DNA from 3 places in the Oceanidesulfovibrio marinus genome. Region 1 is predicted to be linked to each of the others. Evidence: predicted binding sites of a transcription regulator. Region 1 holds the regulator's gene; each other region holds the start of a gene.
The links. The regulator sigma-54, encoded in region 1, starts transcription at its own class of promoters, with help from an activator protein. The targets are predictions, from matches to a motif close to CTGGCACGGNNNNTGCTT.

Region 1 (10,317 bases):
CGATTATGTGGCTTCGCTGGTTGACGGTGAACACGTGCTTCGTGTGCAGCTCGCCGATGGGTCGGTCCATGAACCCTGTCCCGAACTCCGCAATGCAGCGAACGACGTCGCGCTCCGTGAGGATGCCGATCGGCTTTTTATCCTCCGTAACAACGACGCAGCTGATCGAATGCTCGCGCATCAGTGAGATTGCCGCGCCCATCAGGGCATCCGGTGCGACGGACACCACCTGATCGCAGTATATGTCCTGTATGGACTCCTTCAGCATGCTTCACACCACTAGAATCCGGCCGTTCATACTGCCACACCGGGACAGTACTTGGATTCGGACTGCGCATGCGCTGCAACTCTCCTCGGCAGTACGTGTTGCGCGCACCCACATGACTTTGGATAATGTTATTGGTTTTGCGGGGGGACAAAAGTTTCTGTATCAGGAAACACATCTAAATGAAAGTAAAAAAGCCCCGACGCAACCAGTGCGCCGGGGCCAGTGCAACATACTTTACGAATGCGGCTTACAGAGCGGAGAAAGCCTTCTCGAAGTTCGGAACGACCTGCTTCTTACGGCTCATCACGCCTTCCAGCCACACTTCGGCGTCGCCGGCCACGCCAAAGGCCTTCTCGACCACGGACGCGTCATCGGAGACGATCAGCATCTGGGAGCCTTCCTTCATGATGTCGGTGAGCAGCAGGAAGACGGAGTGGCGGCCATCGGCCTTGACCTTCTTGATCTCCTCGGCGAGCTCGGCCTTGCGGGCGTCCAGCATGGAGAGGTCAACAACCTCGAGCTGGCCGATGCCGACCTTCTTGCCGGACATGTCGAAGTCCTTGTAGTCGCGGAACACCAGCTCGGAAGCGGTGGCGCCGTCCACGGCGGACTTGACCTTGAACATCTCCATGCCCAGGGCCATCATGTCGGAGACGCCGGCGATCTTGGCCAGATCTGCAGCCACAGCCTTGTCCTCTTCGGTGCAGGTCACGGACTTGAACATGACGGTGTCGGACAGCAGGGCGCAGAGCATGGCGCCGGCGAGGTCCTTGGGGATCTCGACGTTGCTGGCCTTGTAGGCCTTGTAGATCATGGTGGCGGAGCAGCCAACCGGGCCGACCCACATTTCGAGCGGGCTGGAGGTGGTCAGGTCGCCGAGCTTGTGGTGGTCGAAGATGGCGAGCACGTTGGCTTCGGCGATGTCGTCAGGCAGCTGGGCGAGGTCGGTGGTGTCCACGATGACCACGTCCTGGCCGGCCACGGAGGAGACGATCTCGGGCTTGGCAATGCCGAACTTTTCGAGCACGAAAACGGTCTCGGGCGTGCACTCGCCCAGGGTCACGGCCTTGGTCTCGGTACCGGTCTTGGTCTTCAGATCGGCCGCAGCCAGGGCGCTGACTACGGTGTCGGTGTCGGGGTTCTTGTGTCCGAAAGCTAAAGCGGCCATTTCTACCTCCTCAGATGGTTGGTTGCACGGTTGCGCGTCGCCGCACGCAGAAACCGGGCTGTCGCTTTCCGGCCTATTTCAGGTCAGAACTCCTGCGGAATCCGGTGGCGCGAGCCTCGGCTGCGACGATATAAAAATATCCTGTTCTTTCAATCTATTGCCATCTTCCGGAAATCGCTTTGCAGGGACTGCCGCAAGTAGCTAGTGCGAAATATCACAATCATCATCCACTGACAACCGCCAATTCGCCGGGAGCCCGTCACACCACGTCGTAACGCGTCCGTATCCTCTGCGGCAAATGTCTCGTGAAGAAAATCACCACCAGCGGCAAGGCCCGGCATGCAAGGCGTCTGGTCAGATCGACCTGCCCTGGATGCGTGCTTTCGACTCCATACGCAGGAATGACGCGTCAATGAACAGCAGCCCCGGCCCGAATCGAACGCCGGGCTGGAAAGAGAAAGCACAACGTCTGCGGCAGGCAGTCGCAGTTGTGAACTACTGCAGCAGGACGAGCAGAAAGACCGCCACCACGCCGGCGGCGAAAGTCCGGTAGGCGTTCTTCACACGCAGAGAGAGCACCCCGCCCACCGAGGCCGTGATCCAGAGCATGGGCCAGCTGAAGTGGGAAAGAGGCGCGAAGAGGGCGTGTCCCGCCAGGTGGATGACCACCCCCAGCAGGGAGAGCGCAGCGAGCATGCAGACCATGACAAGCAGCAGATTGGAGGCTGCGAGCTGGATGAGGGAGTAGCGCACGATAACGTGGGGCTGGCTGCCGCGCTCTGAGCCCTTGGCCCAGGCCAGCAGCCGGTTGTAGCCGCGGTCCTGCCAGGAGCGCTGCATCCGCTCCAGCCAGGCCCCGGCGTAGGCCGCGGGAATGCCCAGGGCCAGAGCCGGTACGCACTCCCCTGCCCCATTGAGGCCGAAGTGGCGCATCAGGCCCAGGGTGACGCACACCGAGAGCAGCGCGTTGGGTGGAATGTAGGTACCGGCCGGAATGAGGTCCAGCCAGAAGAGCTCGAAAAAGAGGCCGACGGCCACGCCATCGCCGATGTCGCCCAGGACGAGGCCCAGAAGTGGGCCGAAAACCAGGGGACGTTCAATGACGCCGAGGTTCAGGGTAAAACGCAGCCCCGAAAAAACCACAAAAAAAAAGCGATCAGCACGACGTAGAACACGTCCATGAAGGTAGGTACCGTCACCATGTCGCTTTCACCTGCACCGGTTCTGTGGGCAGACAGCGGAAATCGAGCTCCACCCCCATCTTCTCCAGCCCGCGTAGACAGACAGCGTCTTCCGGGGAAAGGGCCACGTGGGGGCAGATCTGTTCGCTGCCTGGTGTGTAGTGGAGGTTGCCTATGTTGAGGATTTTGATGGCAAGGCCGTGCTGCATGGCGATGCGGGCGTCGCGGCAATCGGCGAACAACGCCAGCACCGAGGAGCGATCCGTACGGGCGTCGTTCTCGATGAACTCGTTGGCGTGCTCCGCGTCGATGAACCGCGCGCGCACGTTGGAGGGGATGGCCAGGGACATGATCTCCTGGCGCAGCACATCGCCCGCGAGCTCCTTGTTGCAGACCAGGAGGGTCTTGGCGCCGGTGTACGGCAGCCAGGTTTCGATGACCTGGCCGTGAACGAGTCTGTTGTCCACCCGCGCCCAGAACATGGCTATTTGCCGCCTACCTTGGAGCGCAGTATCTCGCCGGCCACGACAATGCCCTGGCTGCCTGCGGCCTTTGCGTCCAGGGCGAGGTCCGCCGGCTCCTTGGAGCGGCTGCCCAGAACCTTGAGCAGCATGGGCAGGTTTACGCCCGTGACCACCTCCAGGTTCTGCGCGCCCAGAAGAGAGAGGCTCAGGTTGGTCGGCGTGCCGCCGAACATGTCGGTGAGAATGATGACGCCCTGGCCCTGGTCGCAGCTGGAGACGGCGACCTGTATCTCGTTGCGCGTATCCTCCACAGCGCGGGTGCCGTCCACACTGACGAACTCGCACCACTGCTGCTTGCCGAGGATGAACTCCGCGGCTTCGATGAGGCTGGCCCCGTAATGAGCGTGGGTCACGACGACAACGCCGGTCTGGACCGGCGTTTCGAGCTGCTTTGCGCTCTTGACCTTTTCCGTTGTGCTGGTTTCCCGCATGGGCATATTCCTGAAATTGAAAAACCGCCAAAGGCGGCTGGCGGCGCATCGCCGCGGCGGCCGCCTCCGCCGCCGATTTTAGCCGAGCTCCACGTGGCGATGCTCGATCGATACTACATAATTCGACTCTTTCAAAGACTTGTACAGGGCCTCGCTCACGGCCACGGAACGGTGGCGTCCGCCTGTGCAGCCGATGCCCAGTGTCACGCGGTAGCGGCCCTCGGCCTCGTACAACGGAAAGAGATATTCGAGAAATTCCCGGAGCTTGACCAGGAATGTCTTGCCCGGTTCAACGCCCAGCACGTACTCGGCCACGGCCTCGTCCTTGCCGGTCAGCGGCCGCATGGACTGCACAAAGTACGGGTTGGGCAAAAATCGCATATCAAAAATAAGGTCCGCCTCGGCCGGCGGGCCGTACTTGAAGCCGAAAGAGATGATCTGGATGTTGAGCCGGCCTTCCCCTTCCTCCAGAGCGGTCCACTTGCGCTGGATCATCTTGCGCAGATCGTGAACAGAGTAATCCGAAGTGTCGATGACGATATCCGCCATCTTCTTGATGGGATAGAGCCGTTCTCGCTCCAGGTTGATGGCCCCGTCCAGGCTGAGCGGACCGCATTCGTCGCCCTCCTTGCCGTCCATGGCCATAAGCTGGGCCACGGGATGGGGCCTTCTGGTGGAGGAGTAGCGCCGCACCAGAACTTCGTTGCGCGCCTCCATGAAGATGATCTGCGGCTTGAGCCCCTGCAGCTTGAGCTCCTCAAGGGCTTCGAGCCAGGACTGGGGAAAGGTGCGGTCGCGGAAGTACATTCCCACCACGAGACCGCGGAACTGGAGCTGGTTCTGGCCCGAAAACAGGGCAGTCAGCTTGGGTACGATGGAGGCCGGCAGACCATCCACCACGAAGAAGCGTAAGTCCTCGAAAACATCGATGGCCGTGGACTTTCCGGCTCCGGAGAGCCCGCCGACGATGACCAGCGGAAAGGAGCCTTCGGCGTTCACGTCCTCGAAAGAAGCTCCCATAACTGCTCCTTGCCTTCCGCTTCCAGAAACTCCCTGCGGAAGGACTCTTCCTTCAGCAGCCGGGAGATGTGCGCGAGGATGCGCAGGTGCATGCCGGCCACTTTCTCCGGTGCGAGCACGAGAAAAAAGATCGTGCAGAGCTTGAAGTCCAGGGCCTCGAAGTCCACGCCCTGCGGACTGCGGCCCACCACGAGAACGATCTCGTGCAGATCTTCGAGCTTGCCGTGCGGTATGGCGATTCCATCGCCGATACCCGTGGTGCCCAGGTACTCGCGCTCGAGCAGCACCTTCAGCGCTTTGTCGGCGTCCAGGTCGGGAATTTTCGTGGCCACGGGGGCGATGAGCTCGGCGAGCACAGCACCCTTCTCCGTCGCCTGAATGGTGGGTATGACCAAATCTTTGTCCAGATAATCCGCGAGTCGCATGGAGCTATTGTCCCGGGTCGATAAGACCGAAGTCGTGTTTGTTCATACGGTATATCACGTTAATGCGTTCCGTGTCCGCATTCCGGAAAACAAGAAAGTTGTAGTCCAACGTGTCCAGCTGCATCGCGGCCTCGTCCACGTACATGGGCTTGGGCTCTATGGAGTCCGTGGCCATGATGGTCCGTTCGCGCATGCCGCTCTCGTTCTCGGAGATGGTGAAGGTCTCGATGTTGACGCGGCTGCGGTCGCCCTTGCGGCGGTCCTTGTCGCGGTCCTTGAGCTTGCGCAGCTGGGACTCCAGCTTGTCCAGAACCATGTCGATGGTAGCGTACATGTCCTCGCTCGCCTCGGTGGCGGTGAGGTTGATGTTGTCGCCTGCCAGCGAGACCTCGGCCAGATGGCGGAACTTCTCGACCCCGAGGTTGACCTGCATCTCGGAGTTGTCTTCCTTGGAGTCCACGTATTTGGAAAGCTTGCCGAAGCGTCGGTAAGCATACTTCTTGAGGTGTTCGGACGGCTCAAAGCCCTTGAAGGTGATGGCTATGTTCATAGATTCCCTCCTTTCGCAATTCCTGGGCGGGGATCGGGTCAGAAAACCTGTTTCCGCTTGGAAGACGATGGAATGTCCAGTGCGGACCGGTACTTGGCAACAGTTCTGCGGGCGATGTTCACCTGCAGCTCATCCTTGAGCATTTCCGCGATCTTCTCGTCGGAAAGCGGCTTCTTGGGATTCTCGCCGGAGATCATCTTCTTGATGAGCGCCTTGACGCTCTCGGAGCCGACCTGGGACCCGTCATCCAGGCCGAGGGCGGAGTTAAAGAAGAACTTGAGCTCGAAGATGCCATGGGGCGTGGCGACGTACTTGCTGGTGGTGATGCGGCTCACCGTGGACTCGTGCATGCCGATGTCCTCGGCCACGTCCTTGAGGATGAGCGGCTTGAGATGGGTGACGCCGTGCTCGAAAAACTCGCGCTGATGCTTCACCACGCTCTCGGTCACCTTGTACAGGGTGCGCTGGCGCTGGTACAGGCTCTTCATCAGCCACACGGCGCTGCGCATCTTGTCCTGGAAGTATTCTTTTTCCTTGGAAGACCGGCCTTCCATGGCCTGCATGTAGTCGGAGTTGAGCTCCAGCCTGGGCAGCCCCTCCTCATTCAGCAGGATCACGAAATCGTCGCCGTACTTGTAGACGTAAACGTCCGGCGAGACGTAGACCGGCTCCTCGCTGCCGAAGCTCGCTCCGGGCATGGGGTCCAGCTCGGTGAGCTTGTCCAGGTAGCCCTTGAGCTCCTCCATGGAGATGCGGAACTTGCGGCACAGCGGCTTGTAGCGCTTCTTCTCCAGATCCTCCAGGTGCTCGCGCACGATCTCTTCAAGCACGGGATCGTCGATGCCGTAGTTTTTGATCTGCACGAGCAGGCACTCCGACGGCGTGCGCGCGGCCACGCCTACGGGGTCGAACTCCTGGATCGACTTGATGACCGGCTCGATCTCCTCTGGCGAGGCGCCGGTAAGCACTGCCAGCTCCTCATTCGTGGCTTGCAGATAACCGGAGGAATCGAGGTTGTTGATAACCGCGAGGCCTATGTCGATCTGCCTGTCATTGAGCCGGGAGAGCCTGAGCTGCCATTCCAGGTGCCCCTCCAGCGAGGTCTTGCCGGAAATGCGCGCCTCGAAGGAGGTGGCCTCCACGGCCTCGAACTCGCGGACCTGGGCCTGCTTGGAGGTAGAGGAGAAGTCGCCGATGTAGTCTTCCCAATCGGCGTTGCGCATGAGCTCCTGATCGCTGGCCGGCGTGGTCTCGACCTCGGGAACCACTTCGGCCTGCTCCAGCGCCTCGGCCTCGGCGCCCTCCTCCAGAAAGGGGTTTTCCAGGAGCTCCTGCTGAACAGTATCCATGAGCTCCAGCCGGGAGAGCTGCAGGAGCTTGATGGCCTGTTGCAGCTGGGGCGTCATCACCAGCTGTTGGCTGAGCTTGAGTTGTTGTCTGAGTTCCAGACCCATGGCGGTTACGGACCTTCCCCGTCAGGAGTACGGATAATAGATATGAGGCGTTGCGTTTTTAAAACACTTTTCAGAGAGGGGAACTCCAGGGTTCCTTCAACACGAGAAGGTTTCACAATACTGCAAAAACGCCCATACATTGCAGGAGAAAGAAAAGACGGCATAATTGTTGCTGACACAAAACGCGTTTTGCCACAGATGTAGCACGGTGGCAACGAGTTTTCCCTGCGGGGCGCGCGTAATTCGCCGCCCGTAAGACAGGAAGGGAAATGAAACTACGCAGATAGCGCCCGGAGATTCTAGCGATTTAAACGTCGGGAAGCGGCCTTGGCCAGGGCCATTCCCTTGCGCCAGCTTTCCAGCTCCCCGTCCAGGCACCCTTTGCAGAACAACACCAGCCGGATCGCCTCGCGAACGGCGCCGCGGCCTCCCGGGCGGGAGAGCACGTGCGCGGCCACCTGCAGCACCTCGGGCTGGGCGTTGGGCACGGCCATGGGCAGGCCCGCCATCCGCATGGGCCCTATGTCCACCCAGTCGTCGCCCACGTAGGCAGCCTGGTACGGCGCAACGCCATGCCGCTCGCAGAGAGCCTCGAACGCGGTAGACTTCTCCACCCTGCCGGCCACATACTCATCAATCTCCAGCTCATTCACGCGGTTGGCCACGGCCTTGGAGTCCAGCCCGGTGATCACGCCGATGTGCAGGCCAACGGCCTGGGCCGCTTTAATGCCCAGGCCGTCCTGCACGTCGAAACGTTTCGCATACTGGCCGTTCTCGTCGTAGTAGAGACCGCCGTCGGTAAGCACACCGTCCACGTCGAACACGAGAAGCTCTACCGCTCTGGCGCGGCGTACGATCTCCGCGCGGGACATGCGCCCGCGGAGACCGGCAGTATGGCGTCCGAAAATCATTCTTATCCTTTATACCCTTTGGCGGCTTTAATAAACTCCCGGAACAGGGGATGCGGATGCATGGGGTTGGACTTGAACTCCGGATGGAACTGGCAGCCCAGGAACCACGGATGGTCCGGCAGCTCCACGATCTCCACCAGGGTCTCGTCCGGCGAAAGGCCGGAGAAGACCATGCCCTTCTCCGCAAACTTGTCGTAGTACGCCTTGTTGAACTCGTAGCGATGGCGGTGGCGTTCGCTGATCTCTTCTGTCTGGTACGCCTCGAACGCCCGGGTGCCCTCTTTGAGCACGCAGGGGTACGCGCCCAGGCGCATGGTGCCGCCCTTGTCCGAACTCTCGTCGCGCTTCTCCGTCACCTGCCGGCGGAAGTCGAACCACTCGGTCATCAGGTAGATGACCGGCTCCTTGGTGCTCGGCTTGAACTCCTGGGAGTCGGCGTCCAGCTCCATGACGTGCTGCGCGAACTCGATGACCGCACACTGCATACCCAGGCAGATGCCGAAGAAGGGAATCTTCTTTTCACGGGCGTGGCGGATGGCCAGCAGCTTGCCAGGGATGCCGCGGTTGCCAAAGCCGCCGGGCACCAGAATGCCGTCCAGGCCCTTGAGCTTGCTGGTCACGTTCTTGGCCGTGATCTCCTCGGAGTTCACGTACACCAGGTCCACGGCCACGTCGTTGGCCACGCCGCCGTGCACCAGGGCCTCGTGCAGGCTCTTGTACGCCTCCTTGAGATCCACGTACTTGCCTACGATGCCGATGGACACGCGGCCCGCGGGGCTGGCCAGCTTCTCCACCAGCCTGGTCCACGGCTCCAGATGCGGGTTCTTGGCCGGCAGCTTGAGCATGATCGCGATCTTCTGGTCAATGCCTTCCTCGTAGAACTTCAGCGGCACCTCGTAGATGTTGCTCACATCCACGGCGGCGAACACGGCGTCTGCGTCCACGTTGCAGAACAGCGCGATCTTGCGGCGCAGGCTCTGGTCCACGTCCACCTCGGCCCGGCACAGGATAATGTCAGGCTGGATGCCGATGGAGCGCAGCTCCTTAACGCTGTGCTGGGTGGGCTTGGTCTTCAGCTCGCCGGCGGCCTTCATGTACGGCACCAGGGTAAGATGGATGTAGAGGACGTTCTCCTTGCCCAGGTCGCCGCGCATCTGGCGAATGGCTTCCAGGAACGGCAGGCCCTCGATGTCGCCGACCGTGCCGCCGATCTCCACGAGAACCACGTCCAGGTCCTCGCTGGCCAGCGCCAGCACGGACTCCTTGATCTGGTCCGTGACGTGCGGAATGACCTGCACGGTGCCGCCCAGGTAGTCGCCCCGGCGTTCCTTGGTGATGACCGTATTATAGATGGAGCCGGAGGTGCAGTTGTTGGCCCGGGACATGAACACGTCCAGATAGCGCTCGTAGTGGCCCAGATCCAGATCGGTCTCGGCGCCGTCTTCCGTCACGTACACTTCGCCGTGCTGGAAGGGGTTCATGGTTCCGGGGTCCACATTGATGTACGGATCGAGCTTCATGATCGTGACCTTGAGGCCGCGAGTCTGAAGCAGGGCACCGATGGACGCAGCGGCGAGCCCTTTTCCCAGGGAGGACAGAACGCCTCCGGTAATAAAAATGAATTTCGTACGCATCTATTCTCCCTCTGTGTAAGTTGTCCGGCGGCGTCCCCGGAGCGCCGCGCCGCAGCATATGGAAACAAAAAAGGAGGCAGCGCCTCCTCGACTGTGCTCTACAATGGCGGGACCAGTCCTGTTGACGGCCATCGCCTGCCGCACTATGTTCAGCCTCGCCCGGAAAAGCGTTGTGGTTCTAGGATGATCCACGCTCTCATTCGTGAGCAGGCGCCGATCCGAAAGGCTCGGGGGCCAATCCCGCCGGGCTCGGACGGCATGCTCACGCTTTCCGGGACTCTATAATTTGCCTAGACGAACGTTAGAGTCAACACAAATTTCCGCCCGCGTCCCACATGGCTTTGCGGGCCCCAATGGAGAACATCATGGCCCGCGTCAAGGTCATCGTCATCACCGGATACGGCACCAACTGTGAAATTGAATCCGCCCATACGGCCCGGCGCGCCGGCGCCGACGAGGTGGACATCGTCTACTTCTCGGACCTCACCTCCGGGCGCGTCCGCGTGGACGCCTACAACTTCTGCGTCTTCCCGGGCGGCTTCCTGGACGGGGACGACCTCGGCGCGGCCCAGGCCGCGGCCCAGCGCTGGCGTCACGCCACCGTGGACGGCGAGCGCATCCTGGACCAGCTCCTGACCATGCTGGACGCCGGCGGCATGGCCTTGGGCATCTGCAACGGATTCCAGCTCCTCGTCAAGCTTGGGCTGCTGCCCTGCCTGGATGGTATACGCCTGGAGCGCCAGGTGAGCCT
Region 2 (10,317 bases), 2.2 Mb from region 1:
GTACGGCTGGCGCAGGAAGGGGCGCAGGTTGGCGATCTCGGCCACGAACTGCGAGACCGTGGTCAGGTGCGTGAGCTTGCCCTCGGGCAGGCATTGGAACTTGCCGTCGCACTTGAGCTCCAGCGCCGGAATGACCGAGCAGAGGTTGGCGTTGCCGCAACGTTCGCCGTAGCCGTTGATGGTGCCCTGCACCTGGCTTGCGCCGGACTTGACCGCCACGATGGAGTTGGCCACGGCCATGTCCGAGTCGTTGTGGGTGTGGATGCCCAGGCGCGCCTCGGGCAGCTCCTTTCTGACCACATCGAATATCTCGCGCAGGTCGCTCGGCAGGGTGCCGCCGTTGGTGTCGCACAGCACCAGGACGCCGGCACTGGCCTCATGCGCCGCCTTGAGGGAGGACAGGGCGTAGTCGCGGTTCTCGCGAAAACCGTCGAAAAAGTGCTCGGCGTCGAAGAAGACGTCCTCGAAGTGGGGCTTGAGGAAGGCGACGGAGTCGCGAATGATCTCGAGATTGCGCTCCAGCGGAATGCGCAGCGCATCGGTCACGTGGAGGTCCCAGCTCTTGCCGAAAATGGTCGCAACGGCCGGCTTGGCCTCGATGAGCGCCTTGAGGTTGGCGTCGTTCTCGGCCTTGTGCTTGGGATTGTGGGTGGAGCCGAATGCGGCCAGACGCGAGTACTTCAGGTCGTAGCTCCGCATCTCCTTGAAGAACTGCTTGTCCGTGGGGTTGGAGCCCGGCCAGCCGCCCTCGATGTACTGTACCCCGAGGTCGTCCAGACTCTTGGCCACACGCAGCTTGTCCGTCAGGGAAAGATGTATCTCCACATCCTGAACGCCATCGCGCAGGGTGGTGTCGTATATCTCGATCGTTCTCATGAGTGAACTGCCTTGCCTTCGCTGAAAGCGTCCGCGACAGAAGCCAGAAACCGGCTCCAGGAGGAGCCTCCGGACGCAACACGCAACATTATTGAAAGGGAATACCCCCGTAACAGGTTTCCCAGCGGAGCGCCAGAGGCGGTTTTGGCCAAAACCTCATGGAATGATGTCATTTGCAGGCTCGCGGAGGCCCTATGCGAAAAATTTCGAACCGGCTCTGTCCACGAACCGTCACATGCGATGCGGTCCATGGTCGGGGGCGATCCTCAAAAAGAGTCCGGCAACCCGTCGCTTGGGACTGAACAGCAGGCCCATGCAGTTCTGGTATCGCATAGGCATTGCGCTATCTGGCACGCTTGTTTACTAATACGACAGCACTAGATATCTTTAATTTTTTTGTAGATTTTATAATACCAAGGATGCCGCAATGGATACCACTCGACGCCGGTCAAGACATAACTCCTTCACCATATTTAGAAGTCAGTCCGAAAATGTTTTCCTTAGATTGGCAAAATCTGACCTACGGCATGAGCGCCGATCCCAATTCTTTTCATTTTACATTATTCCCAAAGGCCGTTGGGGTAGAAATGATCCCACAACCGTCGATATTTTTTATGGAAGACGCTCCTTGGGCAGGTTTAGAAACTATGGAAAGAGCACGAGCATCTTCGATGTACAGGAAGAAACCCTTGCTGAATCCGGCACGACTCTCAGATATCAGCAGATACCTAACGGCTTGGTATTATGCATTCTTATCCCCTCAAGAACTCAAACACTTTCTCCAAGTTTTGATTTCGTTATTTTAGCAAATGGCATAGAGCCCTATACCCTAACAGGTGACAACACTTTAAGAAAACATTGGAAAATTTTTTCCTCTTTTGCGGAATCCTATTCAATGGATGGCGAACCTGATATTTGGGACAAGTTACGTGTTTGGTGGGTCTTGTTTTCAAAACCAATTTGTGTTGACAACCATATTAAGGAAAGAAAAATTACATCAGCTTGCAGCAAACTCCTTTTTTTTGTTTTAACGGTTGGCTTAAGTGGATTCTTATTACGCCTCATTCAGTTCTTGTTTGACTGACAAATAGTGTCTTCAAAAACACCGTCCTTTATTTAAGCTTCCGTTGCACATTTGGTTCCGTGCAGATTAAAGCAATTTATTGCCTCATACGGTCGTCTCGCTTTCTTCCTCCAGCTCGCGCGTGTAGCGGCACTTCTTGTCCGGGCAGGCCAGGTGCTCGCCACGGGCCTTGGTGGTCTTGCGCACCAGAATCTTGGAGCCGCACTGCGGGCACGGCTCGGGCACCGGCCAGTCCCACACCGCGTAGTCGCACTTGGGGTACTGGTTGCAGGCATAGAACACCTTGCCGCGGCGGGAGCTCTTCTCCACCAGCTCGCCGGGGCAGCCCTCCTTGGGGCAGGCCACGCCCGTGGAGAACGGCTGGGCGTAGTCGCACTTGGGGTAGCCCGTGCAGGCGATGAACCGGCTGCCGGTGCGGGCCTTCTTGATCACGAGGTCGGAGCCGCACTTGGGGCACTCGCCCACCTTCTGCGGCTTTTCCAGGTCCTCGGGCGCCACCTGAATGGTGCCATTCTCGTCGCGGTAGAAGTTCTTGGTGTTGCGGCACTCGGGGTAGCCCGTGCAGGCCAGGAACTGCCCGGCCTTGCCGAACTTGATGACCATGGGCTTGCCGCACTCCTCACAGACGATGTCCGTGGGCAGGCCCTGCTTGACCGAGGCCATGTTCTCCGCGGCCTCGGCCAGGGTGTCGTAGAAACCGCCGGTGAAGGTCTTCAGCAGCTCCACCCAGTTGGCGCCGCCTTCGGCCACCTTGTCCAGCGAGGCTTCCATGTTGGCCGTGAAGTCCACGTCCATGAGCTCCTGGAAGTGCTGGTCCAGCAGGTCGCTGACAATGCCGCCCAGGTCCGTAGGCGCGAAGTGCTTGTCCTCCAGCCGGGCGTAGTCGCGGTCCAGCAGCGTGGAGATGATCGCCGCGTACGTGGACGGCCGGCCGATACCCTTCTCCTCCAGCTCGCGCACCAGCGACGCCTCGGTGTAGCGCGGCGGCGGCTGCGTGAACTTCTGCTCTTTGTTCATGTTCAGCAGCGCGAGGATGTCCTTGGTTTCCAGCTTGGGCAGGTCCTGGCTCTTGGAGGCGCCGGCCTTGGTCACGGCCAGGAAGCCCGGGAAGAGCAGCCGCTCGCCCTTGGCCCGCCACTCCAGATCGCCGTTGGCCACGGTCACGGTGGTGTCCCAGAACTTGGCCGCGGCCATCTGCGAGGCCACGAACCGCTCCCAGATGACGCGGTACAGGGCCAGCTGGTCGCGGGGGAGATCGGCCTTCACGCTGTCCGGGGTGATGGCCACGTCAACAGGGCGGATCGCCTCGTGCGCGTCCTGCGCGCCGGACTTGGTCTTGAAGTGCCGCGCCTTAGGCGGGTAGTACTCCTTACCGAAGCTGTCGAGAATGAACTCGCGCGCCGCATCCTGCGCGTCCTTGGCAATGCGCACCGAGTCGGTACGCATGTAGGTGATGAGCGCCATCACGCCGCGGTCGCCGAGGTCCACACCTTCGTACAGCCGCTGCGCCGTGGACATGGTCTTTTTGGCCGAGTAGCCCAGGCGCTGGTTGGCGTGCTGCTGCAGGGTGGAGGTGATGAACGGCGGCGGAGGCGTGCGCGAGCGTTCCTTCTCCTGCACGTCGGCAACGCTGAAGGGGTTGGCCTTGCTGTCCTTCTCCAGGGCCTCGGCCTCGTCAGCCGATCCGATCTTGGGCTTCTTGCCCTTGACCTTGGAGAGCTCGGCCTCAAACGCGGCGGCCTCGTCGGCTTTTTGACTTTCCAGGGCGAGCTTGGCCTTGAACAGCCAGTACTCCTCCGGCACAAAGGCGCGGCGCTCCTTTTCGCGTTCCACCACGATCTTGAGCGCAACGGACTGCACCCGGCCGGCGGAGATGCCCCGCTTGACCTTTTTCCACAAGAGCGGCGAGAGCTTGTAGCCCACCAGACGGTCCAGGATGCGGCGCGCCTGCTGCGATTCGTAGAGGTGCCCGTCCAGCGTACGCGGGTGCTCCAGTGCCTCGCGCACGGCCCGCGGCGTAATCTCGTTGAACTGGATGCGCTCGATGTTCTGGTTCGTGCCCTTGATCAGCTCGGCCACGTGCCAGGCAATGGCCTCGCCTTCGCGGTCCGGATCAGGCGCCAGGTACACGCGCTCGGAGCGCGCCGCGGCTTTCTTCAGCTTGCTCACCACGTTCTGCTTGCCCTGGATGACCTGGTACTCGGGCGTGAAGTCGTGCTCTTCGTCCACGCCGAGCTTGTTGGGCGGCAGGTCACGCACGTGGCCCACGCTCGCTTCCACTTCGTAGTCGGAACCCAGAAATTTCTTGATGGTCCGGACCTTTGCCGGTGACTCAACGATAATCAGGTTTTTTCCCATAACTTGCGACTCTAATCAGCCCCACGCCTCTAGGCAAGGTCCGCAGAAAAAAGCGTGACGATATCTATGGTTTGGCGGCCACGTTCCTGCGCGTGGCACACGGTTTGCTTGTCTGTTCGTCGTAGAAAAACGGCCGTCTTGTGCAGGCCGTACCTGAGACGAACCATAGCATGCAAGAAGTATTCGATGCATCTGCCGCATGAAATGACCCAGGGAGCGCTTTCATGGCCTTGACGCCCCTCGACTTTCTTATCGACCACGAGCGTCTGAACAATATGGCACGCCAGCAGGTGAGCCGTGCCGAGGACACCTCGCCCGACCAGCACGAGTTCCGGGCGCTCGTCAAAGATTTGCTCATCCAGCCGGACAGCGACGCCATGGCCGACGTCCTTATGCAGGACGCCTCCGGAGCCATGGACAGCGAAGACGCCGGCCCGGACCAACAGGCGCTCACCGGCGCCATGGGCCTCATGAACCTCAAGGCCCTCTCTCTCATTAAAAGCATCGACCCCAAACAGAACGGCCCGGCGCAACTCCTCGGCACCGAGGTGCGCATGCCCATCACGGCCAAGCGGCCCGGCGCCACAATTCCCGCGCCCGCTCCTGAGCCCCTGGCCCAGGTGACGCTTGCCAGCCAAGATTCCGCCCAGCTGCCCCTCATGGCCACCCGATCCAGCCATTTCACGTCCAACGAGGCGGACCGGCTGGCCAAGCCGGACCCCATGCCCATGCCGGGCGACGCCCGCGCCGAACGGCCCGAGCAGGCCCCGCTTATCGAGTCCGCCAGCGCGGACACGCCCTACGAGGTGCGCCGGCCCATTGACAGATCCAACCGCATCCAGAACGCCGCGGCCACCGAAAGCGCCGACTCCTCGGACAGCTTCTTCGGTCCGGCCGAGGCCGAGGCCGCGGAGCTCAAGCCCTCGCCGGTGGAGAACCTGGGCCAGTCCGTGCGCATGCCCATCCGCACCACCTACGTCTCCTCCACCGATTTCGACGATCTCGTGGCCGACAAGTCCGAGGTGGTCCGCCGCAAGCTACGCGACATTGGTTACGCCGATGTGGCCGCCCGCGGCCGGGACATCACCCTGGGTACACTCACCGCCCGTTTCGAGTCCGGCAAGGAAGGCATCGCCGCCATCGGCTACGACCGCATGGGCGGTACCTCCTACGGCAAGTACCAGCTCTCCTCCCGCGCCGGCACCATGTCCCGCTTCATCGACTACCTCAAGACCGAGGAGCCGGCCTGGGCCGACCGCCTGAAAAACGCCGGCCCGGCCAACACCCGCGGCCGCCGCGGCACAATGCCCACCGAGTGGCGCGCCATCGCCGCCGAAAGCCCGGAACGCTTCGAGGCGCTGCAGGAAAATTTCATCATGAAAACCAGCTACCGGCCCGCCCTGGAAGCCATCAAGACCTCCACCCACCTGGACGTGGCCGATCTCTCCCACGCCGTGCAGGAGGTGCTCCACTCCACGGCCGTGCAGCACGGCGCCAACGGCGCCGCCCGCATCTTCTCCCGCGCCGTGCACAGCGCCGGCTCGCCCAATGCCGACGGGTTCGAAAAACGACTCATCGAAGCCGTGTACGACCGCCGCAAACGCAACTTCGGCGGCTCCACCCACCAGGTGCGCGTGGCCGTCAAAGCCCGCCTCTCCCGCGAAGAGCACATGGCCCTCGCCCTGCTCGAAGAAGGCGTCAAGAAAGTGGCGTAGATTTACGGACCGCGCTTGGCAAGGGAAACCTTTCTGGAAGAAAGGTTCTCCCCCGCACCCCTTCCAAAGACTTTCATCTAGGTTTAGGCCCCGACGTCCAGGCGAACACGGTTCTCCCGGGCCCATATTAGGGTCCAGGGAGCCATGCTCCCTGGCGGGGTGCCTGAGGGGGCGCGCCCCTCGGGACCATGTTCCTACTGTCCTTCCACCAGCGCGCCCAAGGCGCTTTCATCAATCTGCCAGCTCAGAATGTCGCTTTCCTGACCTTTCATCGCGGTTTTTTGCAGCACGCGGCGGGTGGGGTCGAGCTGTGGGGCGAGGTCCGGGCTGGCGGCGTCGAGCTTCCGTCGGGTGATGTTGGAAAGCAGGATACCGTTGGTGGCGCAGTTTTTTTCGAGCCGCGCGGCGAGGTTGATCTTGTCGCCCACAAACGTGAGGTCGATATCGTCGAGACCGATGTTGAGGACCCAGATCTCGCCGCTGGCAATGCCCACGCGCGTGCCCATGGCGATGGTCTCGTCCATGGACTGCTGCAGATCGCCGAGCACCTGCTTGCCGAGCAGGATGATGTTGGCGGCAAAGGCCAGGGCCCGGTGGTAAGCGCTGTCGTCGCGCAGGGGATAGTTGAACACGGCGAGCACCGAGTCGCCCATGAACTTGTCGAGGATGCCGCCGTGCTGGTCGATGAGGCGCTTGGCCTCGCGGTAGTAGCGCGAGAGCGCCTCGTTGAGGTCCTGCGGCGCGGCCGTGCGCACCAGGGCGGAGAAGTTCTTGATGTCCGTGATGACGATGATGGCATCCTGGGCCGCGGAGCCGATGCGGAAGAACGCCTCGGAGTCCTGCTGCGAGTCCATGAGCGCCCGGATGATGGACGGCGGCATCTTGCGCGCCAGGTGCACGTACTCCATGGGGATTTTGGTGCGGCCCTGGCGCACGGACTCCAGGATGCTCGTGACCTGCTCGGGCGTGACCGGAGTGGATGGACCGGAGGCGGATGCGGCGGGCTGTCCCTGTGAGGGGGTGCCGGGCACGGTGTCGCGCGGCCGGGCGAGCGCCATGGCCACGGAGGCGGCCTTGAGGGTTTTCTGGAACTCGGGCGAGGCGATGTCGTACTGCTCGGCCAGGCCCATCTCCCGGGCGTAGTCGTCCACGGTGAGCCATTTGAGCGTGTCCGCGATGTCCTGATAGTTGGTGTGCAGCAGCCCGACCTCCTCCGGGTTGGGCACGTACGGCGTGACCATGATGAAGGTGTCGAAGTGCTCGCCGTGGCGGCGGATCTTGTCGGCCATGATGTTGAGCATGGCCGAGGGCACCTTGGAGCGGATGTCGATGCCGGTGCGGCCGCCCTCGTCCTCGTAGATGAAGTTCACCGAGCTTTGCAGCGCGAACGGCACGGGGTGCTGCGTCTTGCCGAGCAGGGACAATAAATGCCCCACGGCGGATTGCATGTTGAGGTAGGAGGCGATGGACATGGCGGTGCGGTTGCTGGGGGTACAATCAGGGTCGGCGCAACGCTCGCGGGAGGGCTGCGAGTCCGCGCTCAGGATGGCTTCTTGTAGCGGAGAGGGGGAGGAGGAGGCAAGGGAGGGGGGGACGATCCTCGCTTCGCCATGAGACCAACTTCATAAAGATTTTCTATGGTGATTCCTTCTTGCAAATTATATAACAACTAGCGCAGACATAATACGCAGGAGGCAATAGCTGTGAAACCTATACTTTTTGCTATTTTAATCTGCATTTTGTTCTCAACAAATATCGCCTGGTGTAATGAGAACAACTTGTACCTTTCCCGAGAACAAGTCATCGGACTGGTTAAAGAAATTAATCTAAGTGTATATAACACTGTCAACAACAACTGCCTTACAAATGAAAAAGAGTTACGGGACAGAATCCGTTTTCGTCTGGAAGAGGCTGGGATAAAGGTGCATGAAGACAAATTTAACTACTTCCCCTCCCCGAAAGGTCTTGACCTTGGAGTTCTCTTGTTTGGCAGCAAAGAAGAGACGTGTATCGCTTCTGCAATCACAATCGCACGAATTACGAATCTCATGTATCCATTTCCATCTCACAGTATTAAAAGCGACAACAACCAAGAGGTGTACATAATGATAGATGGATTAGTATGGGAAATGGAGGGAGTATTCTCTTCTCAAGGTAACCTTGACGATGCCGCTTTGCGTTATATCAATAACGTTATGGATAATTTTCTAGCAGATTATTATTCCGCCCAAAAAGATGAACGCGTTAAATTGTCTAATGATCTTGTGTTTGAATACTACCCCATACAATTCACGGACGGTAAAAAACGTAAGAAAAGAACGCTCACGCTTACACTCGATCCTCATACTGCTCTACAGAACAAGTAATGTTCTCTCATTTCCCTGATAAAGTAAGACAACTATGAGCTGAGGCCGCTCCCCCATCCAGGAGGAGCGGCCTCATTCTTCTCATTATAAACTAACTAACTATCTACAGCGTCATCAGCAGCCTTCGCCCGAGCCGCCGCAGGCGTGGCCGCAGGCGCTGGGTTTCTTGTTCATCAGCTTGCTCAGGTCGCCGCCCTTATAGATGGCTTCCAGGCCCTGCTCGATGAAGCCGGACATCTCCACCACGGTGACGCCGGACTTCTCCAGCACCTCGCGCGGGGTGCGGCCCAGGGCTGCGCAGAGCAGCGCGCGGCAGTCCTTGAGCTGGGCGGCCAGCGCTTCCCAGCGCTTGGGGCCGCCGCCGATGTCCGGGGTGGCGCGTTCCTCGATCATCTCGAAGCCGCCGTCCTTCTCGGTCCAGATCTGCAACGCGGGCGCTTCGCCCAGGTGCTGGTTCACGAGCAGGCCCTCGTGGCTGGCCACGGCCACGCGGGTCCGTGCTTCATAGCGGGGAATCTCCATGCTCGAACACTCCTTGAGGCAGCTCGAAAACTCGCCGGAACGGTCGTTGTCCAACAGGCCCACGGCATCCGCGCGGCAGCGCCGGCAGTGGCGCATCAGGGGCAGGTGCTTTTCCACGGCGGCGCGCACCGTACGCAGCAGCTCACCGCTAGGCTCTTCCAGATCGCCGAAGGGCGTGCCTGCCACGGGCTTGATGGGCAGCACGTTGAGGATGTCCACGCCGAGCTCCTTCATGGTGATGGCGATGTCCTCCACGTGCGCGTCGTTCACGCCGGGGATGAGGATGGTGTTGATCTTGACGATCATGCCCAGGGACTTGGCCTTCCTGATGGCTGCGAGCTGGCGGGAAAGCAGCAGTTCCGCGCCTTCGCGGCCGCGGTAGACCACCTTGCCGTCGCGCACCCAGCCGTAGATCTTCTCGCCGATGGCCGGGTCCACGGCGTTGACCGTGACGGTGATGTGGCTGACGCCGGAGGCGGCCAGCTCGTCCAGCTTCTCTTCCAGGGCCAGACCGTTGGAGGAGAGGCAGAACAAGAGGTCCGGGTGCTTCTCGTGCAGGCGGCGGATGGTCTCCAGGGTTTCCTCCTGGTTGGCCATGGGGTCGCCGGGGCCGGCAATGCCCACCACGGAGATGCGCGGCTCCTTTTCGAGCACGCGGTCCATGTAGCGTGCGGCCTGGGCCGGGGCCAGGACAGCGGAGGTCACGCCGGGGCGGCTCTCGTTCACGCAGTCGTAGCGGCGGTTGCAGAAGTTGCACTGGATATTGCAGCGCGGCGCGACCGGCAGGTGCACGCGGCCGTAGCTGCCCTTGGCGTCCTTGTTGAAACAGGGGTGGCGTTCTGATTTCGGATTGATCGTTGTCATGGCTGTCCCATCCTTTGCGCCGCGTAAGCGCGGACTCGCAGACTGGTAAGACGTCGTATTCAAACAGATTGTTGTGTTGCAACAGCCTGTTATAAGTATCCCCAACCAAGAGGCGAATCGGCCTGCTTCTTCTCCAGAACCGCGTTCACGATCCGGTCGAAGAGAGTCTGAGTGCCCTTGTAGCCGACATGCATGGTGCGCTGCGCGCCAAAGCGGTCGTGGATGGGGAAGCCCACCCGCACGAGGGGCACGTTCCACTCGCGCGCCATGCGGTAGCCCTTGGAGTTGCCGATGACGAGGTCCGGGGCGAGCTTTTCGGCCTCGTTCTTGATCTCGTAGAAGTCCACGCCGGGCATGACCTTGGGCGGCTGGCGCAGGATGTCGCTGCCGGCTTCCTCGATGGCCGCGGGCAGGCGACCGGAGTTGCCGCCGGAGGCCACCAGCACGGGCTGGATACCGATCTCGGCGAGCATGGCCACCAGGCCGGCCACGAGGTCTTCGTCGCCGTAGACAACGGCGCGTTTGCCCGAGA
Region 3 (10,317 bases), 840 kb from region 1:
GGCCCCACCACATGCCGCCGAATCCCACGACGGCCACGATGATGCCGAGAATGAAAAGCCTGGTGCGGTTCATGGCGTCTCTCTCCTATACGTCCTGTAATCGGATTGCGCCGCGCATCTCGCGGAGGCTTCCATCCTGATACTGGATCTGCACCTCCAGGTTCACCTCGCCGGCCGTGGTGTACAGCTCCTCCACAAGGCCCTTGTAACGCTCCCAGACGGTGCTGCGCCGCACCTTGCGCGTGCGGGTCAGCTCGCCGTCGTCCGCGTCCAGCTCCTTGTAGAGCAAAGCGAATCGCCTGATGCGCGTCGGTTCCGGGAGCGTCTCGTTGATCTCCCGTATTTCCTCGCGGATCAGCTTGTATACCACATCCTTGGCCGAAAGGTCCTGATATGTTGTGTAGGTGACGAGCCTGGACTCGGCCCAGCGACCAACGATGTCCGCGTCGATGCAGACGATGGCCGCCACAAAGTCGCGGTCCCGGCCCAGAACCACGGCCTCCTTCACGTACGGCGAGAACTTGAGCTTGTTCTCCAGAAACTGCGGGGAGAACTGCGTGCCGCCGGCCAGCCGCATCACGTCTTTGAGCCGGTCGATGACCACGAGGCGGTTCGCATCGTCGAAGTAGCCGGCGTCGCCGGAGTGCAGCCAGCCCTCGTTGATGGTTTCGGCCGTGGCCTCCTCGTTGCGGTAGTAGCCCAGGAACACGGCCGGGCTGCGCGAGAGGATCTCGCCGTCCTCGGCTATGCGTATCTCGGTCTCCGCAATGGGCGCGCCCACGGAATCGAAATCGATGCTGCCGTCCCGATGGATGCAGGAGATGCCCGCAATCTCGGTCTGGCCGTAGATCTGCTTGAGGTTCACGCCCAGGGCGTGGAAGAAGCGGAAGGTGTCCGGCCCCAGGGCGGCGCCGCCAGTGGAGGCCGAGCGCACGCGCGAGAACCCCAGCCTGTCCTTGAGCGGGTTGAAGAGCAGGCGCGTGGCCAGGAAGTACTGCAGCCTGAGCCCGGCCGAGGGCTCCCGGCCCTGGAAGCGCGTATCCGCCATCCTCAGGCCCACCGGGAAGAGCTTCTCATAGAGAAAGCGCTTGAACCGTGTGGTCTCCATGATCTTCACCCGCACCGAGGCGGCCATATTCTCCCACACGCGCGGCGGCGAGAAGATGAGGTGCGGTCCGATCTCCCGGATGTCGTTCTGCACGGTGTCCGGCTCCTCCGGGAAGTTCACGGCAAAGCCAAAGAGCAGGGCCGAGGCCACGGCCATCATCTGCTCGCCCATCCAGGCCAGGGGAAGAAAGGAGACGAACTCGTCGGATTCGTGCTTGGAATCGGCCAGGCCCAGGTTGTGCGCCATGGCCAGCAGATTCTTGTGCGAGAGCACGGCCAGCTTGGGCCGGCCCGTGGTGCCGGAGGTGGTGGCGATGAGGCAGGCGTCGTCCGGCGCAATCGCCGCGATGCGCTCGTCCAGCTCGCCCAGCAGGGCCTCGTCCGCCCTGCCCTGGCGGCCGCTCTCGCGGATGGCCTCGAAAGGCTGCAGCCCGGCCGTCTGGTAGGAAGCCAGCCCCTTGGGATCGTGGTAGACCACGTGCTGCAACGCCGGAACGCTCTCGCGGATCTCCAGCATCTTGTCCACCTGCTCCTGGTCCTCGGCCACCACCAGCCGCGCTTCCGAGAGCTCAAAGATGTAGGCGACCTCGTCGGCCGGCGCGTCCTGATACAGGCCCAGGGCAATGCCGCCCAGGCACTGGATGGCCAGCTCGGCGATGAGCCACTCCGGCCGGTTGTCGCCGATGAGGATGACGATGTCCCCGCGGCCCAGGCCCAGCACTTCCAAACCAGCGGCGAATTCCGCCACGGCCAGGGCGTACTCGCGCCAGCTCCGCTTCTGCCACACGCCCCACTCCTTCTCGCGCATGGCCGTGCGGTTGGCGCGCGAGCGCGCGTTCCCGGCCAGCAGCGCCGGCAGCGTGGTGGCATAGTTCGTCGCGTAGCCTGTCGCGTTCTCCACCGTCCGGCTCCTCACCGCCCCAGAAACGTGGCGTCCTCGCTGCCCAGATAGGCCGCGACCACGTCCGGATTCTGCTGCACCTCGTCCGGCCGCCCCTCGGCCAGTACGCTGCCGAAGTCCAGCACCACCACCGAGTCCGAGATGTCCATAACCACGCCCATGTCGTGCTCCACCAGCAGCACCGTGGCGCCCCACTCCTCGTTGATGTCCAGGATGTAGCGCGCCATGTCCTCGGTCTCCTCCAGGTTCATGCCGGCCATGGGCTCGTCCAGCAGGATCAGGCGCGGCTCCGCGGCCAGGGCGCGGCCAAGCTCCACCCGTTTCTGCACGCCGTAGGGCAGCCGGCCCGCGGGCTGGTGCCGGTACGGCGAGAGGCCCAGAAAGTCGATGACCTCCTCCACCCGGCGGCGGTGGACGTCCTCGCGCTTTCTGGCTTTGCCCCAGTAGAAACAGGAAGCGAGCAGGCCGTAGCCCATGCGGCTGTGGCGGCCCACCATGAGGTTGTCCAGCACGGACAGGCCGCGGAACAACGCGATGTTCTGGAAAGTGCGCGAGAGCCCCAGCGTGGTGCGCCTGGATGGCTTCATGGACAGCAGCGTCCTGCCGTCCAGGCTGATGGCGCCCTCGTCCGGGGTGTACCGGCCGGAGATGCAGTTGAGCATGGAGGTCTTGCCGGCGCCGTTGGGACCGATGAGCGAGCAGATTTCGCCCGCCTGCACGGAAAAGCCGACATTGAGCAGGGCTGCGATGCCCCGGAATGTGAGCGTAACGCCGCGGACCTCCAGCATGGTCATAAGTGGGACCATTCCTCCTCAAAATCTTCAGGACCGACGATTCTGTATCCCCGTTCCACAATGGCCTTTTCTATGGGCGTGGGGTCGTCCGTCTGCACGCGGAAGACCACCATGCGGCGATCCTTGTGGTGGAAAGTGCCTGTCGCGATGATGGAGATGCCCATATCGGCGATAATGCCGGAGACCTCGTGGATAACGCCGGTGCGGTCCACCACCTCGAAGGCGATGCGCGAGCCGCCCTGGTTCAGGCCCATCTCCTCCACCAGCACCTCCAGCATGACGCTGCGGTTGATGAAGCCGAGCAGCCGCTTGTTCTTGCCCACCACGGCCAGGCCGGTGAGGTCCTCGTCGTTCATGCGCCTGGCCGCTTCCTCGATGGTGGCGTCCGGACCCACCGTGGGCACGTCCTTCTTCAGGATCTTCTCGGCCTTGAGCTTGGACAGCAGGTAGTTGATCTCGTGCTTGGACAGGCTCGTGGCCACGCTGGGCAGCGCCTCGCTCACATCTTCCTTGCGAATGTATCCGACCAGCTGCTCGCCTTCGACCACGAGCAGCATCCATAATCTGTTTTCGACCATGAGCGACTGCGCCTCGGTGACGAGGGTCTCCTTGGTCACGGTGACGAACTTGCCGCGCGGCAGCATCTTGAGTCCAACGTACATGTACGTTCTCCTTGGAAAATCGAACTCCGGTTGTCGCATCCGGAGCGAACGCGCACACGGCGTATCGCTCCAACTAAGCCCTTCCCCCAGCCCATGCCGCAAATATTCCGTGAACGGTCGATTGCACGCCGTCAACGGTGCGGCATCTTTGAACGCTCATGACCTTAATCACAGCGTTCCGTCAAGTTTCCCAGCGCAATGGTTCCTGGACGAGCGGCGCGATTTTCTTTACCCCATTCTGCATGCATGAAATGTCCATCGTTCAGTCGCTTTTCGATATCGTCAGACAAGAGCTCGAAAAGCACGGCAAGACCCGGCTTATCAGCGTGCATGTCAAACACGGAACCCTTGCCAATGTGGTGCCCGAGGCCATGGATCTGGCCTGGGAGATACTGACCAAGGATGGCGAGTTCGACGGCGCCGTGCTTACCCTCGAAGAGGTCCCCCTGCTGCTGGAATGCAGCAGTTGCAAGCACCAGTTTACGCCCGAGTCCAGCCAGTTCCTGCTCGCGCCGTGTCCGCAATGCGGGGAGGATCTGGGCCACAAGGTCATCGCCGGCAAGGAGCTCTACCTCGACAGACTCGAGGCGGAATAGGAATCCCAAATTCTGCAAGGAGAGGTCATGGAAATTCCCGTGGTCCGCAACATCCTGGAGGCGAACTCCGCCACAGCCGAAGAGCTTCGGGCGCTGTTCACCAAAAAGAACATCCTGGTCCTCAATCTCATCAGCTCGCCGGGCGCCGGCAAGACCACCCTGCTGGAGCACACCCTGGCCGACCTGGGCGCGAAGTACAAAATGGCCGTTGTCGAAGGCGATCTGATGACGGACAACGACGCCCGCCGCGTGGCCGCCACCGGGGCCCAGGCCGTGCAGATCAACACCGAGGGCGGCTGCCACCTGGACGCCGCCATGGTCTCCAACGCCCTGGTCTCCCTGGACCTGGATAACGTGGACATCCTGTTTATCGAGAACGTGGGCAACCTCGTCTGCCCGGTGGAGTTCGACGTGGGCGAGGACGCCAAGATCGCCCTGCTCTCCGTCACCGAGGGCGACGACAAGCCCGAGAAGTATCCCCTGCTCTTCGAGCTCTCCAAGGCCATGGTCCTCAACAAGATTGACCTCTTGCCCTACGTGGACTTCGATCCGGACCGCGCCGAGGCCTTTGCCCGCAGCCTGAACAAGGGTCTGGCTTCCTTCCGCGTCTCCTGCCGCGCCAGCGAGGGCCTGGAAGGCTGGTACGGCTGGATCGAAAACGCGCTGAAAGAGAAGCGCTCCGCCGCGGCCTGATAGCCGCCGACGCTTGGGAGGTGGACCAATGGGCCTGCCCACCGGGGTCCCCTGCGAGGAGGTCATGGACTCCATTGCCGACGGCGTGTTCACCGTCGACCTTGAATGGAACGTGACCTTCTTCAACCGCGCCGCCGAGAACATCACCGGCATCCCGCGCGCAGAAGCCGTGGGCCGCAAGTGCTGGGAGGTATTCCACTCCAGCCTGTGCGACGGCTCCTGCGCGCTGGAGCAGTGCATGGACGAGGACGTGCGGCTCTCCGGCAAGTCCATCTTCATCATCCGGCCCGACGGCGAGAAGACGCCCATCTCCATCTCGGCCGCGCCCCTGCGCAACGCTGACGGCGCTCTGGTGGGCGGGGTGGAGACCTTCCGCGACCTCACCGAGATCGTCCGCCTGCGCCGCGAGCTGGCCGACCGCTACGTGTTCGAGGACATCGTGGGCAAGTCGTCGGCGCTCACGCGGCTCTTCGACATCATGCCGCAGATCGCGGCCAGCAACGCCACCGTGCTCATCACCGGCGAGTCCGGCACGGGCAAGGAGCTCTTTGCCCGCGCCCTGCACTCCTTGTCGGAGCGCGCCTCCGGCCCCTTTGTGGCGGTCAACTGCGGCGCCCTGCCCGAAACGCTGCTCGAATCCGAGCTCTTCGGCTACAAGGCCGGCGCATTCACCGACGCCAAGAAGGACAAGCCCGGCCGCTTCCGCCAGGCCAGTGGCGGCACCATCTTCCTGGACGAGATCGCCGAGCTCGCTCCCAGCCTGCAGGTCAAACTGCTGCGCGTGCTGCAGGAGAAGCAGTACGAACCCCTGGGCGCCGTGCAGCCCGAGGAGGCCGACGTGCGAGTGCTGGCTGCCACCAACCGCGACCTCGACGCCCTGGTGGCAGCCGAGGAGTTCCGCCAGGACCTCTTCTACCGGCTCAACGTGGTCCGCCTGTCCATCCCGCCCCTGCGCGAACGCGCCGAGGACATCCCGCTGCTGGCCCAGCACATCGTGGAGAAACTCAACCGCCGCCAGGGCGCAGCCGTGGAAGGGCTCTCCGAAAACGCCCTGACCCTGCTCATGCGCCACTCCTTCCCCGGCAACGTGCGCGAGCTGGAAAACGTGCTGGAGTACGCCTTCATCCTCTGCAAGGAAGGCTTCATAGAGGCCGAGCACCTGCCCGAGTATCTGCGCCGGGAACACGCCCAAAGCTTGAGCACAGCCGCGACCGCCGGAGCTCAGCCCCCCCTGTCCGCGGCCGACGACGTGGACGCGCTCATGCACCTCGGCCCCCGCACCATGGACGAGGTGAAACGCTTGGCCGCCCGCGCCGCCGTGCGCCGCAACGACGGCAAGCGCATGGCAGCCAGCCGTGAGCTGGGCGTGACCAAGGACACCCTGCGCAAGCTCCTGCAGAACAATTCCGGCGAATAATTCGCCCGCCGCCACCTTTTGGCGAATAATTCGCCTCCATTTCACGCCATGGCTATTTTTTCGCCCTTTATCTCGGCGCGACTTGCCCCTGTCTTTCATTAATCTGCTGAAATCATAGTATTTCAACTTTTGGCACCCTTTCTGCTGTATCCGTGACAGCCACCCGGGATGCGGGGCGGATCGCCCAGGGATTTCGCCATTGCCGACGATCCGCCCCGCTCCAGGAAGATGAAGGAGATTGTTGAAGCGCCATGCGACTATGTCTTGCCAGCTACAGGGGCCGCCTTGCCGCACTCTTCGAAAACGCGACCGAGTTCCCCTGTTACGAGCTCGATCCCGAAGCCGAAGGGCTCCCGGTCCATGTGGCGACGTTCTCGCCGGCGCATCACGATCCCGGTCTGCGGCTGGCCGCCCTGCGCGAGCAGGACGTGAGCACCCTGGTCTGCGGCGGTATCTGCCGCCGGCTGGCCATGCAGGCGGAGGCCGCCGGTCTCCAGGTCGTGCCCTGGATCTGCGGCGACAACGATACGGTGCTGGCCGCCTGCGCCGACGGCTCCCTGGACCAGCTGGCCATGCCTGGCTGCCGCTGGGTGCAGGACGATTCCCAACCGTCTGTTCCGGGCTGGGGACCGGGTTGCGGCCAGGGCCGGGGCCAGGCCTGCCAATCTGGCAACCAACGGGGCAACCCGTTGGGAAACCGCCAGGGCAGACGCGGCAGAAACGAAGTGAACCCACGTGGCGGACGCAGAAGCAACGCCACATCAAGAAACAGGAGTGGATCATGAAGATTGCCATATCGAGCCCCGGGCCGGACCTTGCGGCCCCTGTGGACCCCCGTTTCGGGCGCGCCAGCGGCTTCCTCCTCGTGGATGCCGAGTCCGGCGACACCGAGTACGTGAACAACGAGCAGAACCTCAACCTGGCCCAGGGCGCGGGCATCCAGTCCGCCATGAACGTGGCCAAGGCGGGCGCCCAGGCCGTGATTACCGGCCATGTGGGCCCCAAAGCGTACGCCGCCCTGAGCAAGGGCAACATCGGCGTGTATCTGCGTGAGGGCGGCACCGCCGCCGAGGCGCTGGACGCCTACAAGCGCGGCGAGCTGCCAGTGACCAACGGCCCTGACAAGCAGGGGCATTGGTAAACCATACATTTCAAGGAGTACTATGATGCCTAATCGTGATGGAACCGGACCGTTCGGCGGATTCTTCCGCCGCTGTATGGGCATGGGTCGCGGCATGGGCCGAGGTATGGGATGGCGTTTCTGGCAGAACCAGAACGTCAACGACCCCACCGTCCAGAATTTTGGACAACAGGACAACGTTCAGGCTCCCATGAACCAACCTGCGCCACAACGGACAGGCCGAGGTCTCGGCCCCTGTGGCGGCGGCATGGGCCCCGGCGGAATGGGTCGTGGCATGGGTCGCGGCATGGGCCCCGGCGGAATGGGTCGTGGCATGGGTCGCGGCATGGGCCGGGGCGGCATGGGCGGTGGCGGATTTGGCGGCGGGGGGGCCGGCAGAGGACGGGGCCGTGGTTGATCGGTCTCGTCCTCTGCGCATCGCAGTGGCCAGCGGCAAAGGCGGCACCGGCAAGACCACCGTGTCCACCAACCTGGCCGTGCATGTTGCCCGCCAGGGCCGCCGCGTCGTGCTGGCCGACTGCGATGTGGAGGAACCCAACGCCCACATCTCCCTGTGCGACGGTTTTGACGCGCAGCGCCGAGTGGACGTGACCGTGCCCGAGATCGACGAGGATGCGTGCCTGGGCGAGTCCTGCGGCGCGTGCGTCGAGCTCTGCCGGTTCAAGGCGCTCATCCTCATGGTCGGCGAGGTCATGGTCTTCCCGGAGCTGTGCCACGCCTGCGGGCTGTGCGAGGAAGCGTGTCCCGCCGACGCCATCAAACCCGGCATCCGCGAGGTGGGGGCCGTGCGCCACGGCCGGATCAAGTCCAACATTCTGGACAGCTCAGCCGGTCTGCTGCACGTGGTGGACGGCCTGATGCGCGTGGGCGAGGCCATGTCTCCGCCGCTGATACGCGCCGTCAAGCAAGAGGCCGAGGCCATTGCCCGGACCGAAGACGGCGGCGACGCTCCCGTGGTCTTCGTGGACTGCCCGCCCGGAGCCTCCTGCCCGGCCATCACCGGCCTGCAGGGTGCGGACCTGGTGCTGCTCGTGGCGGAGCCCACGGCCTTCGGCTTCCACGACTTCAAGCTCGCGCTGGAGACCGTGCGCGTGCTGGGCATTCCCCACGCCGTCGTGGTCAACCGCGCCGGCATGGGTGATTACCGCGTGGAGGAGTATCTTGCGCAGGAGTCCATCCCCTATCTGGCCTCCCTGCCCATGAGCATGGATGCGGCGCAGGCCGGCTCCCGCGGGGAGCTGCTTATCGACGCCGTGGCCCAGCTCGCCGAGAGATACGCCGAGCTCTGGAGCGCGCTGGAGCAAACCGCGCAGGAGGCGATTGCATGCGCGAGATAGTTGTCCTTTCCGGAAAAGGCGGCACCGGCAAGACGAGCATCACTGCTGCGCTCGCCTCGTGCGGGCCGCCCAAAGTCCTGGCGGACTGCGACGTGGACGCCGCAGACCTGCACCTGATTCTTGAGCCCAACGTCATTCAGATTCACGACTTCGTCTCAGGCGAGGCCCCTTCCGTGAACCCGTCACTCTGCACGGCGTGCGGCCTGTGTGTGGAAAAATGCCGCTTCGACGCCATGACCACGGACGGCGAGGGCCGCGCTGTGGTCAAGCACGAGGTTTGCGAAGGCTGCGGCCTGTGCGCCTACGTCTGCCCCACCTCGGCCATCTCCATGCGCCCGCAGAAGTGCGGCGTGTGGTACGACTCCGAAACGCGGTACGGCCCCATGATCCACGCCGTGCTGGACATCGGCGCGGAGAACTCCGGCAAGCTCGTGACCACGGTGCGCCAGCGCTCCTCCCGGGTGGCCGAGCATCGCGGCATCAACGTCATCCTCACGGACGGCCCTCCAGGCATCGGTTGCCCGGTCATCGCGTCCTTGACGAACGCTGATCTCGCGTTAATTGTGACAGAGCCGACCCGCTCTGCCGAGCACGATCTTGGCCGCATCGCAGACCTTGCCGCGCACTTTGACATTCCGGCGGCCGTCCTGGTGAACAAGGAGGACGTAAACCCGGAGTTGGCGCAATCCATCGCCGCCACCTGCCGCGAGCGCAAGCTCATTTTCCTGGGCGCCGTGCCCTACAGTCAGGATTTCAACGCGGCGCAGCTTGCAGGACAGAGCGTTGTAGAGTACGCGCCGGACACGTACACGCCGTTCTTCGAGCACATGTGGAAACGGCTCCTGGGCGAAACCGGCTATACCCCAGGCTACACTAAAGATTCGAAATCGGAATCATCATAAGGAGATACACCATGAGTGACGAATGCACAGGCTGCGGTTCCGGCGGCTCCTGCGATGCAGGCGGCTGCAGCGGCCCCAGCCAGGAAGAACTTCAGATGCAGGCGCGGCTCTCGCGCATCAAAAACAAGATTGTGGTCCTGTCCGGCAAGGGCGGCGTGGGCAAGTCCACGGTGGCCACCAACATCGCCATCGCGCTGTCCATGGCGGGCAAGAAGGTCGGCCTTCTGGACGTGGACGTGCACGGCCCCAGCGTGCCGCGCATCCTCGGCCTTTCCGGCCAGCAGCCGCACATGAACGAAGCGAGCATGGAGCCCGTGGCTTGGTCCAGCAACCTCTTCGTCATGTCCCTCGGCTTCCTGCTGCCCAGCCCTGAGCAGGCCGTCATCTGGCGCGGCCCGGTCAAGATGGGCCTCATCAACCAGTTCCTGCGCGACGTGGAATGGGGCGACCTCGACTTCCTCGTGGTCGACTGCCCTCCCGGCACCGGCGACGAGCCCCTCTCCGTGCTGCAGGACCTCGGCCCCGAGGCTCAGGCCGTGGTGGTGACCACGCCGCAGTCCATTGCCGTGGACGACGTGCGCCGCTCGGTTTCCTTCGTGCGCCAGCTGGGCAACCCGGTTATCGGCATTGTTGAGAACATGAGCGGCTTCGTATGCCGCCACTGCGGCGAGGTGGAGCACATCTTCTCCTCCGGCGGCGGCGAGAAGCTCGCTGCCGAGATGGACGTGCCATTCCTGGGCTCCATTCCCATCGACCCGGACATGGGC

Region 2: the regulator sigma-54 is predicted to act here: its motif matches at 4,411-4,428, upstream of E8L03_RS14915 (VgrG-related protein).
Region 3: the regulator sigma-54 is predicted to act here: its motif matches at 6,300-6,317, upstream of E8L03_RS20575 (NifB/NifX family molybdenum-iron cluster-binding protein).

What each region holds. Positions count from the first base shown of each region.
Region 1 is NZ_CP039543.1:773,807-784,123, reverse strand. Features, by position in the region: gene E8L03_RS03460 (CBS domain-containing protein) at 1-268, opposite strand, end outside; gene E8L03_RS03455 (manganese-dependent inorganic pyrophosphatase) at 516-1,436, opposite strand; gene E8L03_RS03450 (PTS sugar transporter subunit IIC) at 1,932-2,579, opposite strand; gene E8L03_RS03445 (PTS sugar transporter subunit IIB) at 2,632-3,099, opposite strand; gene E8L03_RS03440 (PTS sugar transporter subunit IIA) at 3,102-3,572, opposite strand; gene rapZ (RNase adapter RapZ) at 3,651-4,592, opposite strand; gene E8L03_RS03430 (PTS sugar transporter subunit IIA) at 4,568-5,017, opposite strand; gene hpf (ribosome hibernation-promoting factor, HPF/YfiA family) at 5,022-5,567, opposite strand; gene rpoN (RNA polymerase factor sigma-54) at 5,606-7,021, opposite strand; gene E8L03_RS03415 (KdsC family phosphatase) at 7,321-7,893, opposite strand; gene E8L03_RS03410 (CTP synthase) at 7,935-9,566, opposite strand; gene E8L03_RS03405 (phosphoribosylformylglycinamidine synthase subunit PurQ) at 9,932-10,317, shown strand, end outside.
Region 2 is NZ_CP039543.1:3,356,046-3,366,362, reverse strand. Features, by position in the region: gene cimA (citramalate synthase) at 1-876, opposite strand, end outside; gene E8L03_RS14925 (hypothetical protein) at 1,304-1,960, shown strand; gene topA (type I DNA topoisomerase) at 2,045-4,318, opposite strand; gene E8L03_RS14915 (VgrG-related protein) at 4,543-6,033, shown strand; gene E8L03_RS14910 (adenylate/guanylate cyclase domain-containing protein) at 6,228-7,505, opposite strand; gene E8L03_RS14905 (hypothetical protein) at 7,737-8,399, shown strand; gene nifB (nitrogenase cofactor biosynthesis protein NifB) at 8,514-9,785, opposite strand; gene E8L03_RS14895 (nitrogenase component 1) at 9,875-10,317, opposite strand, start outside.
Region 3 is NZ_CP039543.1:4,698,512-4,708,828, reverse strand. Features, by position in the region: gene E8L03_RS20610 (hypothetical protein) at 1-73, opposite strand, end outside; gene E8L03_RS20605 (AMP-binding protein) at 86-2,008, opposite strand; gene E8L03_RS20600 (ABC transporter ATP-binding protein) at 2,020-2,814, opposite strand; gene E8L03_RS20595 (CBS domain-containing protein) at 2,799-3,464, opposite strand; gene E8L03_RS20590 (hydrogenase maturation nickel metallochaperone HypA/HybF) at 3,707-4,060, shown strand; gene hypB (hydrogenase nickel incorporation protein HypB) at 4,088-4,753, shown strand; gene E8L03_RS20580 (sigma-54 interaction domain-containing protein) at 4,782-6,170, shown strand; gene E8L03_RS20575 (NifB/NifX family molybdenum-iron cluster-binding protein) at 6,422-6,955, shown strand; gene E8L03_RS20570 (NifB/NifX family molybdenum-iron cluster-binding protein) at 6,952-7,311, shown strand; gene E8L03_RS20565 (nucleotide-binding protein) at 7,701-8,648, shown strand; gene E8L03_RS20560 (ATP-binding protein) at 8,636-9,550, shown strand; gene E8L03_RS20555 (iron-sulfur cluster carrier protein MrpORP) at 9,562-10,317, shown strand, end outside.